Regions from separate parts of the Anaerobacillus sp. MEB173 genome, predicted to be linked through region 1. Evidence: riboswitches for the same ligand, from Rfam matches in the RefSeq annotation. Region 1 holds a riboswitch; the other holds the start of a gene.
The links. A riboswitch is a leader RNA that binds a small molecule or an ion and turns the genes downstream of it on or off. The one in region 1 is predicted to bind cyclic di-GMP.
Positions count from the first base shown of each region.

Region 2: it holds a riboswitch for cyclic di-GMP, as region 1 does, so the genes downstream of both, ACJ2A9_RS01500 (Flp family type IVb pilin) here and ACJ2A9_RS12525 (type II secretion system protein) in region 1, are expected to answer to the same signal.

Region 1 is NZ_JBJMAU010000005.1:138,048-146,225, forward strand. It holds gene pilM (type IV pilus biogenesis protein PilM) at 1-474, opposite strand, end outside; gene ACJ2A9_RS12520 (prepilin peptidase) at 600-1,352, opposite strand; gene ACJ2A9_RS12525 (type II secretion system protein) at 1,365-1,769, opposite strand; cyclic di-GMP riboswitch class II at 1,906-1,989, opposite strand; gene ACJ2A9_RS12530 (type II secretion system F family protein) at 2,076-3,284, opposite strand; gene ACJ2A9_RS12535 (type IV pilus twitching motility protein PilT) at 3,284-4,327, opposite strand; gene ACJ2A9_RS12540 (GspE/PulE family protein) at 4,339-5,994, opposite strand; gene ACJ2A9_RS12545 (VanW family protein) at 6,025-7,488, opposite strand; gene ACJ2A9_RS12550 (hypothetical protein) at 7,504-8,178, opposite strand, start outside.
Region 2 is NZ_JBJMAU010000001.1:298,816-306,993, reverse strand. It holds gene parE (DNA topoisomerase IV subunit B) at 1-316, shown strand, start outside; gene parC (DNA topoisomerase IV subunit A) at 319-2,757, shown strand; gene ACJ2A9_RS01505 (DUF192 domain-containing protein) at 2,840-3,178, opposite strand; cyclic di-GMP riboswitch class I at 3,432-3,517, shown strand; gene ACJ2A9_RS01500 (Flp family type IVb pilin) at 3,602-3,769, shown strand; cyclic di-GMP riboswitch class I at 3,782-3,866, shown strand; gene ACJ2A9_RS01495 (Flp family type IVb pilin) at 3,960-4,127, shown strand; gene ACJ2A9_RS01490 (A24 family peptidase) at 4,232-4,723, shown strand; gene ACJ2A9_RS01485 (TadE/TadG family type IV pilus assembly protein) at 4,720-5,103, shown strand; gene ACJ2A9_RS01480 (pilus assembly protein TadG-related protein) at 5,103-6,005, shown strand; gene cpaB (Flp pilus assembly protein CpaB) at 6,025-6,549, shown strand; gene ACJ2A9_RS01470 (AAA family ATPase) at 6,595-7,791, shown strand; gene ACJ2A9_RS01465 (CpaF family protein) at 7,805-8,178, shown strand, end outside.

The DNA.
Region 1 (8,178 bases):
TTCCTCTAACACATCACTATATTTCAGCACCTCATCCTCTGGTGCCGCAAATAACACACCCGCTCGTGTCCTCTTCCCTTCCTCTAGAGGAAACGGATACACATCAAGAATTGGATTTTGAAACGGTAAATGCAGTGAAGTCCCCAGCTCAAGCATAAAATGGCCGTTGATTTCTTCCTCAGGAATATTGGTTGGGATCTCAACCTTCCGCATGATCACCGTTGAATCAGGTACGTAAAATAAAATCGGCCGCTTTTTTATCCCCCATTCAATGACACATTCCTTTAGAAATTGTACTAATGCAGCATCATCAACAATTTTGCCATTCACAATCACACCATCAGGTAAACGCTTTTCCTTCCATCGCTTCACACCAGCTATAGTATGCGTATGATTTTCAACCATCCGAATTACATAATCATTCAACGCCAAGCTCACAATCTTCTTATTAGGTTTAAAAGAAAATAAAGACAACGCATGTCACTCCAATTGTTAATTTATAATGTAGAATTTAGAATTTAGAATTGTTGAAAGTCTCTCAAAGACGCTACTTTGAAAATGCTCAGGCTAATTCTAAATTCTACATTCTCAATTCTAAATTAGATTAGTTGTATGTACCAATTCCATAGTTGTTCGCCGTAGTAGTAGGCGGTTAGGGTGCCTAGGGCGATGTAGGGGCCAAAGGGCATCGGTTTGCCTCGTTTTACCTTTCCTACTAACATTAGCATACTACCAAAGACCGCTCCAAACAATGTCGAAAAAAAGAACGCTAACAGTACACCTTTGATCCCCAGAATAAAGCCGAGCAGTGCAAAGAGTTTAATGTCGCCTCCTCCCATACCGCCCCTGCTAGCCAGGGCTATGAGAAACAGGAGAATACCACCGACAAAAAAGCCGACAATCCCGTCCCACCACGGCTGATGAGGAACAATGAACTGAATAGGAATAAAAAGCAAAAAGAAAAACAGCAAGATTTTATTCGGAATTAACATCCTATGAAAATCAGAGATGGAAATAATAACAAGCAATGAAACTAGACATAGTGCTAAAATTAAATCTTTCCCAAAACCGATAATATAAAATGAAAACACAAAAAGAACTGCCGTCAGCAATTCAAAAAAAGGGTATTTAATTGAAATCGATATGCGGCAGCCTCTGCACTTGCCGCCTTGTAGTATGTATGATAAGACTGGAATAAGCTCGTACCAATTCAGCGTCCGCTCACATGTCGGGCAATGGGAGCGAGGAGTCACAATCGACTCCCCATCCGCCACCCGAATCCCAACTACATTAAAAAAAGAGCCTAGGACTAAGCCTAGGGCAAAAAGATAGAGATAAAGGAATGTTGTCATGGGATCAGTCCTTTAAGTTGTAGGTCCTGTATAAGTAACATTTCCCGCAGCACCAGCAACACTCCCTTTTGAATAGGTTATTGAAATGGTTGGTACATTATTTGTAAAAGTAACAGTCCAGTTATCATCAGCAACCGCTGTTTTTGTCCACGGGTCATTAATACCGCTTTCTAAGTATGTTTTTAGCTCAGTTTTATCAATGGTAGTAGTATTCCCACCTGCTGAAGCATATAATCTAGCTGCACTAGCAAGCATCTCCCCATTAGCAACCGCCGCATTTTGTTTTGAGTTCTCAATTATACCGCCAATACTAGGCACCGCAATCGCTGCAATAATCCCTAAAATAACAACTACTGCTAAAAGCTCGATTAGTGTTAATCCTCGCTGGTCTTTCATTAACTTCATTTTCTTTATCATTTATTATTCCTCCCTTGTTTTACTTTTTTCTTAAAATGATAAAAAGATATAAATAAAGTAAAGTGTTGATTCTTTACGTATTACTATTTCCAAAGTACAAAATTAAAAAAGCCTTTTTTACATTGCATACATCAACATAAAAAATGGCCGGTTGCACTACTTGCTCCTCATCATCCAAGTGCCCACATACAGATAATGACTCATCACATTCCTCTAATATCATAATCTAATTGTCGTTTCCTGTCTTCACTAAAATTATACCAATTTACCTAGGAAATAATAGTGAAATATTAGTGACATCTGCTTTTAAATCGAGTTGAAAATTTCAAACATTGGTACCATGATGGCTAACACAATTACCCCAACAACTGCCGCTAAGACAACGATCATTAATGGTTCAATAAGTGACTTTAGCGCATCAACAGTTGCTTCAACCTCAGCTTCATAAAAGTCAGCGACCTTCTCAAGCATTAAGTCGAGTGAGCCTGTCTCTTCGCCAATTGAGATCATTTGCGTAACTAGAGGTGGAAAGACCCAGCTTTTTTCAAGGGGAACGGTCAATGAATTCCCTTTCTCTAAACTGTCTCGTGCTTCTAGCAATACTTTACCGATGACTGGATTATCTACGACTTTTGTCACAATTGTTAATGCTTGTAAGATCGGAACTGAGCTTGAGAATAATGATGATAACGTTCTTGTCATCCGGGCGAGTGCGGACCGCTGCATAAGTTTACCGAATAACGGCATTTTAAGCAGACCATAAGTCGTAAGCATTTTGAACTGCTCATCTTTATATAATATACGAAAAACTACAAAAAGTGCAATAATGATTATTAATAAGATCCACCAAAACCGTTGCACCCAATCACTGAGACTCATGACTAACTGTGTAATCCACGGTAATTCGGCATCAAAGCTCGCAAACATATCGACAAATTGCGGAATTACTTGTCCGAGCAGAAACATAACGACAAACACGGTGACAATCCCGATTACAATCGGATAACTAAGTGCTGATTGGACTTTTTTTCTTAGCTGATACTGTTTTTCAAAATAAGTGGCTAATCGGTCTAATGTATCATCGAGATTTCCACTGACTTCGCCCGCATGAACCATATTGATAAACATCGGCGGAAAGACTTTTGGGTGTTTTTCAATCGCTGCAGAAATCGATGTTCCCTTTTGTAAGTCTTCTTCAACCTCTGTTAACACTTTTTTCAGCAAATTGCTGCTTGTCTGTTTGGCAAGAATTCGAGTTGAATCGATCACGGTCACGCCGGCACGAATGAGCGTTGCAAATTGACGGCAATAAATAACAAAGTCCTGATGCTTCACACTGTTGCCGCCAATGGAAATGTCCTGCTTCCAGATGCTTGGTTTTGTTTCAACAACTTCAATCGCCAGGATTCCCTTTTCCTTTAACTGCTGAAACGCCCGGTACCTTGATTCGGCTTCAATCGTCCCTTTCTTTTTTCGTCCAAGTCGGTCTTTGCCGAGATAACTGTAATACGACACTAGTACGCCACTCCTTCACCGAGGAAACTTTCGGCAACTTCTCTGGATATTTTCTGTTGATCAACCAGTTCTTTGATCGACATTTCTATCGTCTGCATCCCACTCGCTCTGCTTGTTTGCATCACACTTTTAATTTGATGATTCTTTTCATTTCGAATTAAGTTCGCAACCGCAGACTGGTTCACTAAAATTTCCGTTGCTGCCACTCGCCCTTTCCCATTTGAGAGTGGGAACAGTCGCTGTGAAAGTATACCAACAAGAACACTTGCAAGCTGAATCCGGATTTGCGGCTGCTGATGCGATGGAAACACGTCAATAATACGATCAATCGTTTGCGGTGCACTGCTCGTATGAAGCGTTGCCAACACTAAATGTCCTGTTTCCGCTGCCGTTATTGCCGTTGAAATCGTTTCTAAATCACGCATCTCCCCAACTAAAATGATATCAGGGTCTTGTCGTAATGCTGCCCGTAATCCATTGGCAAAATTTAACGTATCAAAGCCGACTTCACGCTGATTAATAATACTAAATCGATGCTTATGTAAATACTCAATTGGATCTTCAAGAGTAATAATGTGCTTCGATTGTTTCCTGTTAATATAATCAATCATTGCTGCAAGTGTCGTTGATTTCCCAGATCCGGTTGGTCCCGTTACTAAAAAAAGGCCCTGCGGCTTTTCAGCAATTGCTTTTAATATTGGGGGCATTTGTAAATCATCCAGACTCGGTACGGTTGCGGAAATAACACGAGCAACAATACAAATATGAGAGCGCTGGCGGTAAACATTCATCCGAAATCTTGAAACTCCAGGAAGGCCGTATGAAAAATCTAGCTCGCCCTTATTAAGGAAGCTCTCCCATTGGTGACTCGGAACAAGTGCTTTTGCCATTGTTTCCGTTTCTTCAGCAGTCAAGACATCCTTTCCATATTGCTTCAAACTGCCGTTCAGTCGAAGAATTGGCGGGGCGCCTACTGTAATATGCAAGTCGGAAGCTTTTGCTTCAAAGGCAACGCGAAGCAAATCTTCAATTCTTTCTTTCATTATCTCCCCTCCTAATCACTCAATGTTACTCTCAGAACCTCTTCGGTCGTTGTCAACCCTTGTTTTACTTTTAACAGTCCGTCATCAATTAAGAAAATGGTTCCTGATTTAAGCGCATAATGACGAATTTCAGACACTGGACGGTTATTCATTATGAATCCTTTTATTTGTTCATCGACCTTTAACACTTCCTGAATCGCCAGTCGGCCCCGGTAGCCCGTCATATTACAGCTATGACAACCACGACCGCGTTTTAATGTATCGACAGATAAGCCACGTTTCTTAAAAATTTCCTTCTCCCGTTCTGTTGCCTGATAAGACTCCTGACAATCTCGACAAATTCGGCGAACAAGCCGCTGCGAAACAACACCAGCTAGTGATGAAGCAATTAAAAACGGTTCAATGTCCATATCAACAAGTCTTGTAATCGTTCCAATTGAATCATTCGTATGTAATGTGCTTAATACTAAATGACCTGTTAATGAAGCACGTACAGCAATTTCTGCGGTTTCCTGATCACGGATTTCCCCGACCATCACAATGTCCGGGTCTTGACGCAATATTGCCCGCAAGCCTTTGGCAAAGGTCATTCCAATATTTCCATTCACTTGAATTTGATTAATCCCTTCTAGTTGATACTCAACAGGATCTTCAATCGTAATAATGTTTACTTCTTCATTATTTAATTTATTTAATGCCGCATAGAGTGTCGATGATTTCCCTGATCCAGTCGGTCCAGTAATCAGGACAATGCCATTTGGCTGTGAAATCATGCCTGAAAAAAGGGCAAAACTATGACGGTTAAAGCCTATTTTTTCGATATCATTTAACTGTGTACTAAGATCAAGAATACGCATAACAATTTTTTCACCGTATACAGTTGGCAATGTTGAAAGACGAATATCGACTGGTTTAAAGTTAATATTCAACTTCATCCGGCCATCTTGCGGAATGCGCGATTCGGTAATATTTAAATTGGCCATAATTTTAATCCGGGCAATAATGACACTTTGCATATGCTTTGGCAATGTCCGTTCTGTTCTAAGGACACCATCAATCCGGTAGCGAACCCGAACTTCATTTTCCTGAGGGTCAATGTGTACATCACTTGCCCTTGAGCCGACCCCTTGTGAAATAATTTGATTCACAAGGCGAACAATTGGTGACTCTTCATCTGTAATTCTTGTTTCCTCTATTTCTTCATTTGTTGGAAGATCACTCATCACCTCTTCCATCGACTCTTGCAATTCATAATACTTATTAATCGTTCTAAGCAGCTCGTCCTTTGTGGAAATTGCCGGCTCTACTTGGAATCCCGTTGCCATTCGAATCTCTTCAATCGCAAAATAATCCATCGGGTCAGCCATTGCGACAAATAGTTTATTGCCTTCTTTCTTAAGAGGCAACACATTATGACGTTTCGCTAGATCTTTTGGAACGATGTGAATTAAGCTCGTATCGATTGGATAGCGATACAAGCTAATATGCGGAATTCCGAGCTGAAATTCAAGCACTTCAATCAGCTGCTGCTCAGTAATGTAGCCTTCCTGAAGAAGGGCATCTCCCAGCTTTTGGTCACGTGATTTTTCTTTTAATGTTTTCTCTAGCTGTTCTTCTGTGACTAAGCCTGACTCAACAAGTAAATCACCTAATCTTTTTCTAGCCATTTTCCATCCCTACTTATTTACATCTATTTTTTAGTGGCCTTTAATTGGACCATCAAGATCCTTTAACCAATCCCAGTTTTCTTCTTCGGTATCATCCTCTTCACCATTTCCGGCAGATGAACCTTTATCTTGTTTCTTTTTTGTTTCACCTGTTTGATCGCCATTTCCCCCACGGTTTGTACCTTTTGTCGGTGGGTTCGTTTCTTCATCATCATAATTATCACGTCCACCGTTTTGATCATAGTACGAATCCTTGTCATCGTTACGATCAATATTTTCAAATGAATCATCTTCTGCTTGCGGGATAGACTGCTCTGTAGAAAGCATGACGATTCTTGGTGATGGCGGATAGTAATCACGGGCCATTCGGGTTTCATTTAGCTTTTTGCCATGATTGTTGTATGTTACACGATATACATCGACACGATAACCGTTTGATCCATAATCGGCGACTCGTTCTCGATTAGCTGCCAGATTTTTATCGTAGCGATAGATCGTTCTTGGCTGTAGTTCTTGAACATTCTTAGTGTCATAGCTGTACGTAGTTTCCTGCTCTGGTCCGATTACAGCCACTTTCAGCTGTGAATCTTCTATAGAAAATTGCAATGTATACGAAAACGGGCTCGAATTTTGGAAAACTAAATCTTTTTCATTGATAACTACTGTTGCTTCCAATCCTGCTTGAGCATAGGCTGGAATTTGCCCTTGGGAATGCCGTTCAATAATCTCGAAGTTTGTGCCAAGTACTGCCGTATAAACCGCAGTAGCTAATCGATCAAGCTCATCTGCTGAGATTCCAAACTCTGTGCTGTCACCAAGTGCATGTACTAATGAAAAGGCTTGTCCCTCATCCAGTTCAAATTGATCTAATTGATGAACCAGTTTAGGCAAAGCAAGGCTGTTACTCGCATTGATCACAACTGACGCTTCAGCGATCGTTACCATCTCTAGTTGTGAACTTTCTATATAGGCAGCAGCAACAATAGGTTCATTTAGATGCTTCACCTGTTCTGTTGCAGCTAATAATGTTTTCTCAATATCTATTGTTTTAGGCCAAATGTCCTCTAACTGTTCAAATGCTGGGTTAAGCTCAACATGTAATGGTAAGGTTACAGCTGAATGTCTTACAAAAAACTTATACCATGGCTGTTCTATTTCACGGTGGAGCTGCTCTAGTGTATCTTTAATTTTAAATGTAAACAATTTGCGGTCTATCCTTACTTCCTCTTCCTCATGCTTTGTATCGACAATAATTTCCGGCTTCTCTTTCCATGAACTTACTTCAGCTTGTATTAGCTGTTGGGCTTCACTGTACTCTAAGCCGCCAACATCAATATTGGCAATTGTAGAACCAGCCGGGATCGCAGCACCATCTGCAGTCCGTTCAAAGATTGAGCCAATTCCAATCGACAAACTGTAAAGAAGAAGACCTGACAAAAAAACGATAATCATTACTTTTTTTAGTGTAGAGCGATAAATCTCTCGTTCGTGCAACGACTTTCTCCCCCTCTAGTCTTTCGAATCATGGATATTAATATCTTCTAATGTTTGTAACGAAGATTTCTCTTTTTTTAGTTTGTTGGAATTCTCTTCTTTCAATTCATGATCCTCTTTGAAATCAACATTCTCGCTTTCCATGAATTTTAAAGATTCCTTTTCTTCCGATTCATTATCACCGATGATGTCCGCCAGCATCCATTTTCTCGAAGCAAGCAACTCCTGCTCATCATTAATTTCCTTCTCTTCAATCGCTTCAAGCTGTGAACGATCACTTAATAATCCTTCTTCAACATCAATTTCTTGCGCTTTCACTTCGTCTTTATCGTTATCTGTTGGTTCCTTGCTGTGTGTTAAGTCATGTTCTAAAGAATCCTTTTCATTCTTTTCTTTCCCTTCAAGTAATGCCTCGACATGCTCATCAATACTATCTTGATTTAATTTTACATCCGAAAAAGACAGCGCTTCAGCCTCCTCATTGTTAGGCTCGCTATCTTTTACCGTCTGTTCGAATTCAGAGTCTTCTATGTAATCTTCGTTACTTTCATCACTAGCACTGACGATAGGACTAGTTAATAGTTGTTGACGTACATACAATACAGTTAACGTAAGCAGAAGGAATAAAACAATGATCGACAACCAAACATTATAAAATATGTAGATAAACAAAGCGGCATAGGCTGCAAT
Region 2 (8,178 bases), on a different contig from region 1:
ATACGCCTGGGACGAAGACGGTTTAAAGGACGCGATTAAAAAGGTCGGTAAAGGTTATATTATTCAGCGCTACAAAGGTCTTGGTGAAATGGATGCTACTCAGCTGTGGGAAACAACAATGGACCCTGAAACGAGAACACTTATTCGTGTTAAAATCGATGATGCTGCAAGAGCTGAACGTCGCGTTTCAACACTGATGGGTGATAAAGTAGAGCCGCGTCGGAAATGGATTGAAACAAATGTTGCATTCGGATTAGATGAGGAAACAAATATTTTAGAAAACGAAAATCTTTCAATTGACAGAGGGGGTATGTAATTTTGCTATCAGATGAACGTTATTTAGACCTCCCCCTAGAAGATGTCATTGGGGATCGATTTGGTCGCTATAGTAAATACATTATTCAAGACCGTGCCTTGCCTGATGCAAGAGACGGCTTAAAGCCAGTACAACGCCGTATTTTATATGCGATGTACAAAGATGGGAATACGGCCGATAAGCCGTTCCGTAAATCAGCAAAAACAGTTGGTAATGTCATTGGTAACTATCACCCGCACGGTGACTCCTCGGTGTATGAAGCAATGGTTCGAATGAGTCAGGATTGGAAATTGCGCAATCTACTGATTGAAATGCATGGTAACAATGGTTCAATTGACGGTGATCCACCTGCAGCAATGCGTTATACAGAAGCAAGGTTGTCCGCGATTTCGTCTGAGCTTTTACGTGATATTGAGAAGGAAACCGTCGATTTTATCCCGAACTTTGATGATTCACTCGAAGAGCCGGTTGTCTTACCAGCAATGTATCCAAATTTGCTTGTCAATGGTTCAACTGGGATTTCAGCCGGATATGCAACGGATATTCCACCGCATCATTTAGGTGAAGTTATTGATGGTGTCATCTTGCAAATGGAAAACCCATCTGTTTCATTAGATGAGTTGATGAAAATTGTAAAAGGGCCAGATTTTCCAACTGGAGGAACGATTCAAGGGAAGGATGGCATCCGTAAAGCATACGAAACAGGTAAGGGAAAAGTTGTTGTTCGCGGGAAAACAGAAATTGAAACGGTTAAAGGTGGAAAACAGCAAATTGTCATCACTGAAATTCCTTATGAAATTGTTAAAGCGAACCTCGTAAAGAAAATGGATGAGCTTCGTTTGGATAAAAAAGTTGACGGGATTGCTGAAGTACGTGATGAAACAGACAGAACAGGACTTCGAATTGTCGTTGAATTACGAAAAGATGCCGATGCGAATGGCATTTTAAACTATTTATATAAAAATACAGATTTACAGATTTCATATAACTTTAATATGGTGGCGATCTACAACAAAACACCACAGCTAATGGGCCTAAAAAAGCTGCTGCAAGCATACATTGACCATCAGAAGGACGTTGTAACAAAGCGTTCTAAGTATGAATTGCGCAAAGCTGAGGAGCGTCAGCATGTAGTTGAAGGTCTCATCAAAGCGATTTCAATTCTTGATGAAGTGATCGAAACGATTCGCGCCTCCAAGGATAAGCGTGATGCAAAGGATAACTTAATCGCCCGTTTTGGCTTTACTGAGGCTCAATCAGAAGCGATTGTGACATTACAGCTATATCGCCTTACGAATACCGATGTGACTACACTTGAAAAAGAGGCTGATGAACTCGATAAGAAGATCAAGCAACTTCAAGAAATTTTAGGCAGTGAAAAGAAATTAATTTCTGTTATTAAGAAAGAGCTGCTTAAAAATAAAAAGCAGTTTGTTGATGAGCGTAGAACTGTGATCGAGGATGAGATTGAGGAAATTAAGATCAACTTGGAAGTAATGGTTCCTCAAGAAGACACGGTGGTAACAGTCACGAAGGACGGCTATGTAAAACGGACGAGCCCGCGCTCATATGCCGCCTCAAACGGGGAAAGTCCCGGAATGAAAGAGACGGACAGGCTGCTTGCTCACTTTGACATGAGTACAACCGATACGCTGTTACTGTTTACGAAAAAGGGAAATTACTTGTATATTCCAGTCCATCAGCTTCCGGATATACGCTGGAAGGATAGCGGTCAGCATGTCGCAAATATTGTCACGATGGAACGTGATGATCAAATTATTCAAGCCATTCCAATTCAAGAATTTAATGGCGGTTATTTCCTTCTGTTCATAACGAAAAAAGGAATGATTAAAAAGTCAGAGCTGACGTTATATAAAGCACAACGAACTTCAAGGGCACTAATGGCATTAAAATTAAAAGAAGAGGATGATGAAGTCGTTGATGTCTTTTTAACCGATGGAACAAATGATGTTTTCCTTGTTACTCATTTTGGCTACGGACTCTGGTACAGTGAAGAGGAAGTCAGCATTGTCGGTCAACGTGCTTCAGGTGTAAAAGGGATTAATTTAAAAGAAGATGATTTAGTTGTGAACGGCAAAGTGATTGCGACTGATCAGTATGCTGAATTATTCGTTGTCACACAACGGGGTGCGATGAAGAAGATGAAATTAAGTGAGTTTGAGAAGACGTCACGTGCAAAGCGCGGTCTAATCATGCTCCGGGAATTAAAGCGAAATCCACATCGTATTGTTGCTTTTGAAGTAATAACTGAAGGGGACGAACAAATGTTCATACAAGCTGAAAAAGGTCATATTGAAGTCATAGATTCACAGCAATTAAACCCAACCGACCGATACAGTAATGGTTCATTTGTTCTTGATGAAAATCAAGTCGGACTGGTTGTTGATGTATGGAAAGAAATTGTACCGGAAAAAGAATAGTAAGGTGAAAATAACTATCAAACGGAGCTACCTCTGTTTGATAGTTATTTTTTGTTCGGGGTAATGTTCTGGTGCTTTTCTGCTAAAGCTCAATTCTGTCTCCTTTTTGAATGGAATATTTTGAAATGGTACCAGCCGGTAACTCGATTGCTGCTTTTGCATTTTTTACCGGAAAAATTGCTGTCCATGGTTTTACATGTTCCTTAACAAAAACAATTTCATTATTGGCATTTATAAATACAACATCGATCGAGAAAAACATAAAAAACATATGAATCGAATTACATGGGGAAAGTATTATTCCTTCATTAACAATCGGCTTAAAACGAAACATTAACCCTTTTGTTCTTTGAAAAAATGTATCATAATTTGAAATTGTTATTGGAATATTATGTATTTGATTCCCTGAAATTAATTTCATTTCCTCACGACCTTTTACTCTATCTCATAATTAATAGTAACAAACATTAAAAAAACGTAGATATAACGGACTTATTTTATTAAGATTGAGCGTATTATATGTAAAATAAACGATTTAATATAGGTGTATTTTTTGGTAATAGAGGAATAATGTTGCTATTGTACAATATTAATTCGGGTGATAATATTAGTTCATAAGCAATGACACACTTCGACAACAACAAACAGGAAGCTTGTTGTTGCTTTTTATAAAATTATGATAAGGGCAAACCAAGGGAAATCTTGGGACGCAAAACTAGAGGGGCTTCATCGAAAAGCGATATGCCAGCCAGTTGCCGAAAATAGTGATCACCAGATACTATTCTTCGGGGAGTAGTATTTTTTTATGACAAAAACCAAACATTTTGAAAGGTGGTCACACGCAATGATGAACGCAGTAAAACGATTTGTAAAAGAAGAAGAAGGACAAGGAATGACAGAGTACGGCTTAATTTTAGGAGTAATTGCAGTTGGAGCAATTGCAGCATTCGTTGCCTTTGGAGATGCATTAAAAACTAAGGTTGAAGCGTTAAAAGACTCTATCTTAAATTAATAGATAAATAAAAAATGATAAAGGCAAACCAAGGGAAACCTTGAGACGCAAAACTAGAGGGGCTTCATCAAAAACGATATGCCAGCCAGTTGCCGGAAATAGTGATCACATTGATACTATCTTCGGGGGTAGTATTTTTTTATGACATTATATTAAAATAATTTTATATTCTGAAGGGTGGTCACACGCAATGATGAACGCAGTAAAACGATTTGTAAAAGAAGAAGAAGGACAAGGAATGACAGAGTACGGCTTAATTTTAGGAGTAATTGCAGTTGGAGCAATTGCAGCATTTGTTGCCTTTGGTGATACTTTAAAAACAAAGGTTGAGGCACTTAAAGAGTCTGTTCTGAAATAAGGGTCATTACTTATTACTAAATTCCTAACAACTATTATATGTTAATTCTAAAAATCCTACTTTATCTACAGCAGAAAGTAGGATTTTTTTCGAGGTGATCTTTCATGACAATTGCAATCCTCTTTATCATTTTAGCTATTTCATTCTTTACTGACTTGAAAAACAGAAAAATTTTCAATGTTGTTACATTTCCTGCTATCTTGTTAGGTTTTATTATTAACACTGCAACACTCGGCTGGGAAGGGTTTTTATTTAGTTTATTTGGCTTCTTAATGGGATTTGGGTTATTAGTGATCCCTTATGTGTTAGGAGGAATGGCCGCAGGTGATGTCAAGCTACTTATGGCAATTGGTGCATTACAAGGAACAGGTTTTGTTTTCGGTTCCTTTATCTATATTACAATCATTGGCGGAATGATTGCCTTCGTCATTTTACTTAAGCAAAAAGAGCTAATAAATACGTTAAAGCGAATTTTCTTTTCAGCTCAACTTAGATCACTGGACAGTTTGAATAAAAATGAATACCATCATGCTTTTCCCTACGGCGTGGCGATCGTTTTAGGTACAGTTTGCTACACGGGAGTGAATGTATTTTGATTAGATCACAAAAAGGTCAAGCAACTGTTGAATTAGCTTTATCATTAACGATACTCTTATTTTTATTGTTTGGAATTATTGACTTCGGTCGTATATTCCATTCTTATCTTACTCTTGAGCATGCAGGACGGGAAGCTGCCAGAGTAGCGAGTGTTGGTGGAACGGATGCACAAATTCATGAAAGGATAAGTGCAGCTGCTCCAACCTTAACATCAAGTGCAATGAACGTTTCAATCTCACCTTCAAAGGGAAGTCGATCGCGTGGCACATATGTCACCGTTCATTTGTCTTATCCAGTAACATTCTCCATTCCATTGTTTAAAGAAATATTACCTGAAACCGTAGTGCTGCAATCGAAAACGGTAATGAGGATTGAATGATGCTGAATAACTTTCTAAAAAAAGAAGATGGTGCTGTTATTGTTTTAGTGGCATTTAGTATGTCAATTTTTATCGGGTTTATGGCTTTAGTCCTTGATGCGGGTTCCCTTTACCTTGAAAAAAACAGACTCCAAAAAATCGTTGATGCGGCGGCATTAGCGGGTGCGCAGGAGCTTCCGAGTTTTCATGCCAAAGCACAAGGAGAAGTCAATAAAACGATACAATTTAATCAAGGTGATTTGAGTCATTTTTCAACAAGGATTCAAAATACATCCATTGAGGTCACCGCAAATAAACAAGCAACAATGCACTTTGCGACTGTACTCGGAATTAGTGAACCAACCATCCAAGCAAGGGCGAGAGTTGACTTACTCCCAATCCAATCTGGAATAGGAGCGATTCCTTTAGGCGTTCAACCAACTCATAATTTAGCTTTTGGTGTTAGTCAAACGTTAAAGGTCAGTGATTCGGCTAGTGGGAACTTTGGGGCAATCGCCTTAACAGGTCCCGGTGCCAAAAACTACACGACGGATTTAATGAATGGGTATGGATTTGAGTTAAAGGTAGGGTCAACCTTAAGTACGGAAACCGGAAACCTTGCCGGGCCGACGAGGGATGGGATACAACCGAGGATATCAGCTTGTCCCAATGCTACCTATTTAAATTACCCACCAGGCTGTGCTCGTGTTGTGCTCGTCCCAATTTATGAGCCGGTTCAATTGGATCAAAATCAAATAAAACAAGTTCGTGTTGTTGGTTTTGCTTCATTTTTTATCGAAAGTGTCTCTTCAACAAACCAAGGTGCAGAAGTTGTAGGACGGTTTATACAGGTTGCTCAATCAGGTGAATCTTCTCCAAATCAATCCAATTTCGGAACATATGGATATAAACTTACACAGTAAATAGGTGATGAACGTGAATATGAAAAAACTTTGGATGCTGGCTATCACATTTGGCATGGTGATGTCCATTTTGATCTATCTAGTAGCCTCCCAAGATGAAACAAATGAACAGTCAGTAATGGCAGCCCAGGAAGTAGTAGAGGAAACAAGTCCTGAGGAGGACCCAGTGGATGCCTTTGAAATTGAAGCAGGAAAAAGAGCGATGTCGATTGCAGTAAATTCTATTCAAAGTGTGTCAGGCTTTGTGAGACCAGGATCTTACGTTGATATTGTCGCTGTACTACCTTTACCAACGGATGAACATACATCATCACAAGTGATTCTCAGCAATGTAAAAATCATAGCGGTTGGCAAAACAGTAACAAATGAGCCAGATGCGAATCAGGAGCCATATGAAATGGTTACCCTAGAAGTAAGTCCGTCTGAAGGGGCGACACTTGCTTATGTACAAGAAATTGGTGTGATGACTCTTATGCTTCGCGGAGGAGAAGATGAGGCCCCTTCACCACAGGTGAAAATATCCTTAGAGCAATTAATGAAATAGGCGTTTTAACTGCCCGTTGTTCAGGATAAAAGGAATGATACGAATATGAGAATGAATTATTTTATTTTATCTGAAAAAAGAATGTACTCAACCGCCGTTAAAATGATGCTTGTTGATTTGAAAAAAAGCAGCAAGATTTTTGATATAGTTTCTGATTTGAAAGCGGACCTGGCATTAGCTAAAGGAACCGTTGTCATTATCGGGCCTAATAGTAGCAATAATCCATACGACATTTGTCAGGAAATTACACGAACGTTCCCACTTACAGCTGTACTTTTATTATTAAATAAAGACAATATCGATTACAAAAAAGCGATGTTTGCCGGTGCTGTTGATGTCCTTGATATTGAAAGCGATGAAGCGGAAGTAATTGAATCGGTCACAAAAGCTGAAAAAGTTGTTCAGTTAAAGCTCGAAGGTGACTCCAGTAGAGATGATGATGAAAAGGAAGGCAAGGTTATTACGGTTTGCAGTACAAAAGGCGGTGTAGGGAAAACTACGATTAGTGTTAATACTGCCGTGTCCTTAAACAAACATAACTTAAAGGTTGCAGTCATTGATTTAGATTTACAATTTGGTGATGTCGCCCTGTTGTTTGACCAGCAAATCAACCAATCAATCTATGACTGGGTCAAGCAGTCTTATGAGAACGGCGATAAATCCATTGACCGGTATGTATTACACAATAAGAGTGGAATTGATATTATCGCAGCCCCGACACAACCGGAATTTGCAGAATTGGTTACAGGAGAACATATCGCATATCTGTTAGAAACGATGAAAAAAGAGTACGATATCATTATCGTTGATACTCCCCCAGCCTTTGTTGAAACAAGTTTAGTAGCTCTAGAGCATTCCGATATTATTATTCTCGTTGCCACATTAGATTTGCCAGCATTGAAAAATGGGAAATTGGCGATTGAAACGTTGGATTTATTAGGACTTAAAGAGAAGATCAAACCAATCTTAAACCGAGATTCCGATTCAGAAGGCATGACAAAGGAAGTGGTTGAGAATGTATTGGGGGTAAAGATTGAAGCAACAATTCCAAGTGACTACCGCACTGTCATTTCATCGATCAATAAAGGTGAACCATTTGTCACAATGGCACCAAGAAAGCCAGTAGCCAAAGCATTGATGAAACTATCGGAACAGTTAGTCAATCTAAAACCAGTAGGCACACAGGCAAGAAAGCAAGAAAAGAAGAAACGATCGTTTTTCCTAAGCAAAAATAAAAAATAAAGGGAGATGTTACATGTCATTATTAAAACGTCTTAATGAAAAAAATCTCTCTACTGTTACGAATGAACAAGGACAAGACCATATTTCATTAAAAAATAGGGAAGCAAACAGACCAAAGGAGTCAGAGCTAAAAAAAGCATTACAAAGCCACCTGATTACCGAGTTAAAAAAGAAACCTAACCTATCTGATGACGAGCAAAAGGAACTCATTGAAACAGAGGCCATGAAGTTTCTCAATGACAAAAATGAACGTTTATCATTTGAAGATAAACAAGAGTTAACGAATACTGTGACATATGAGTTAATTGGCTTTGGACCAATTACCGCCTTATTAAATGATCCAGATGTTTCAGAAATTATGGTTAATGGGCCATTTCAAATTTATGT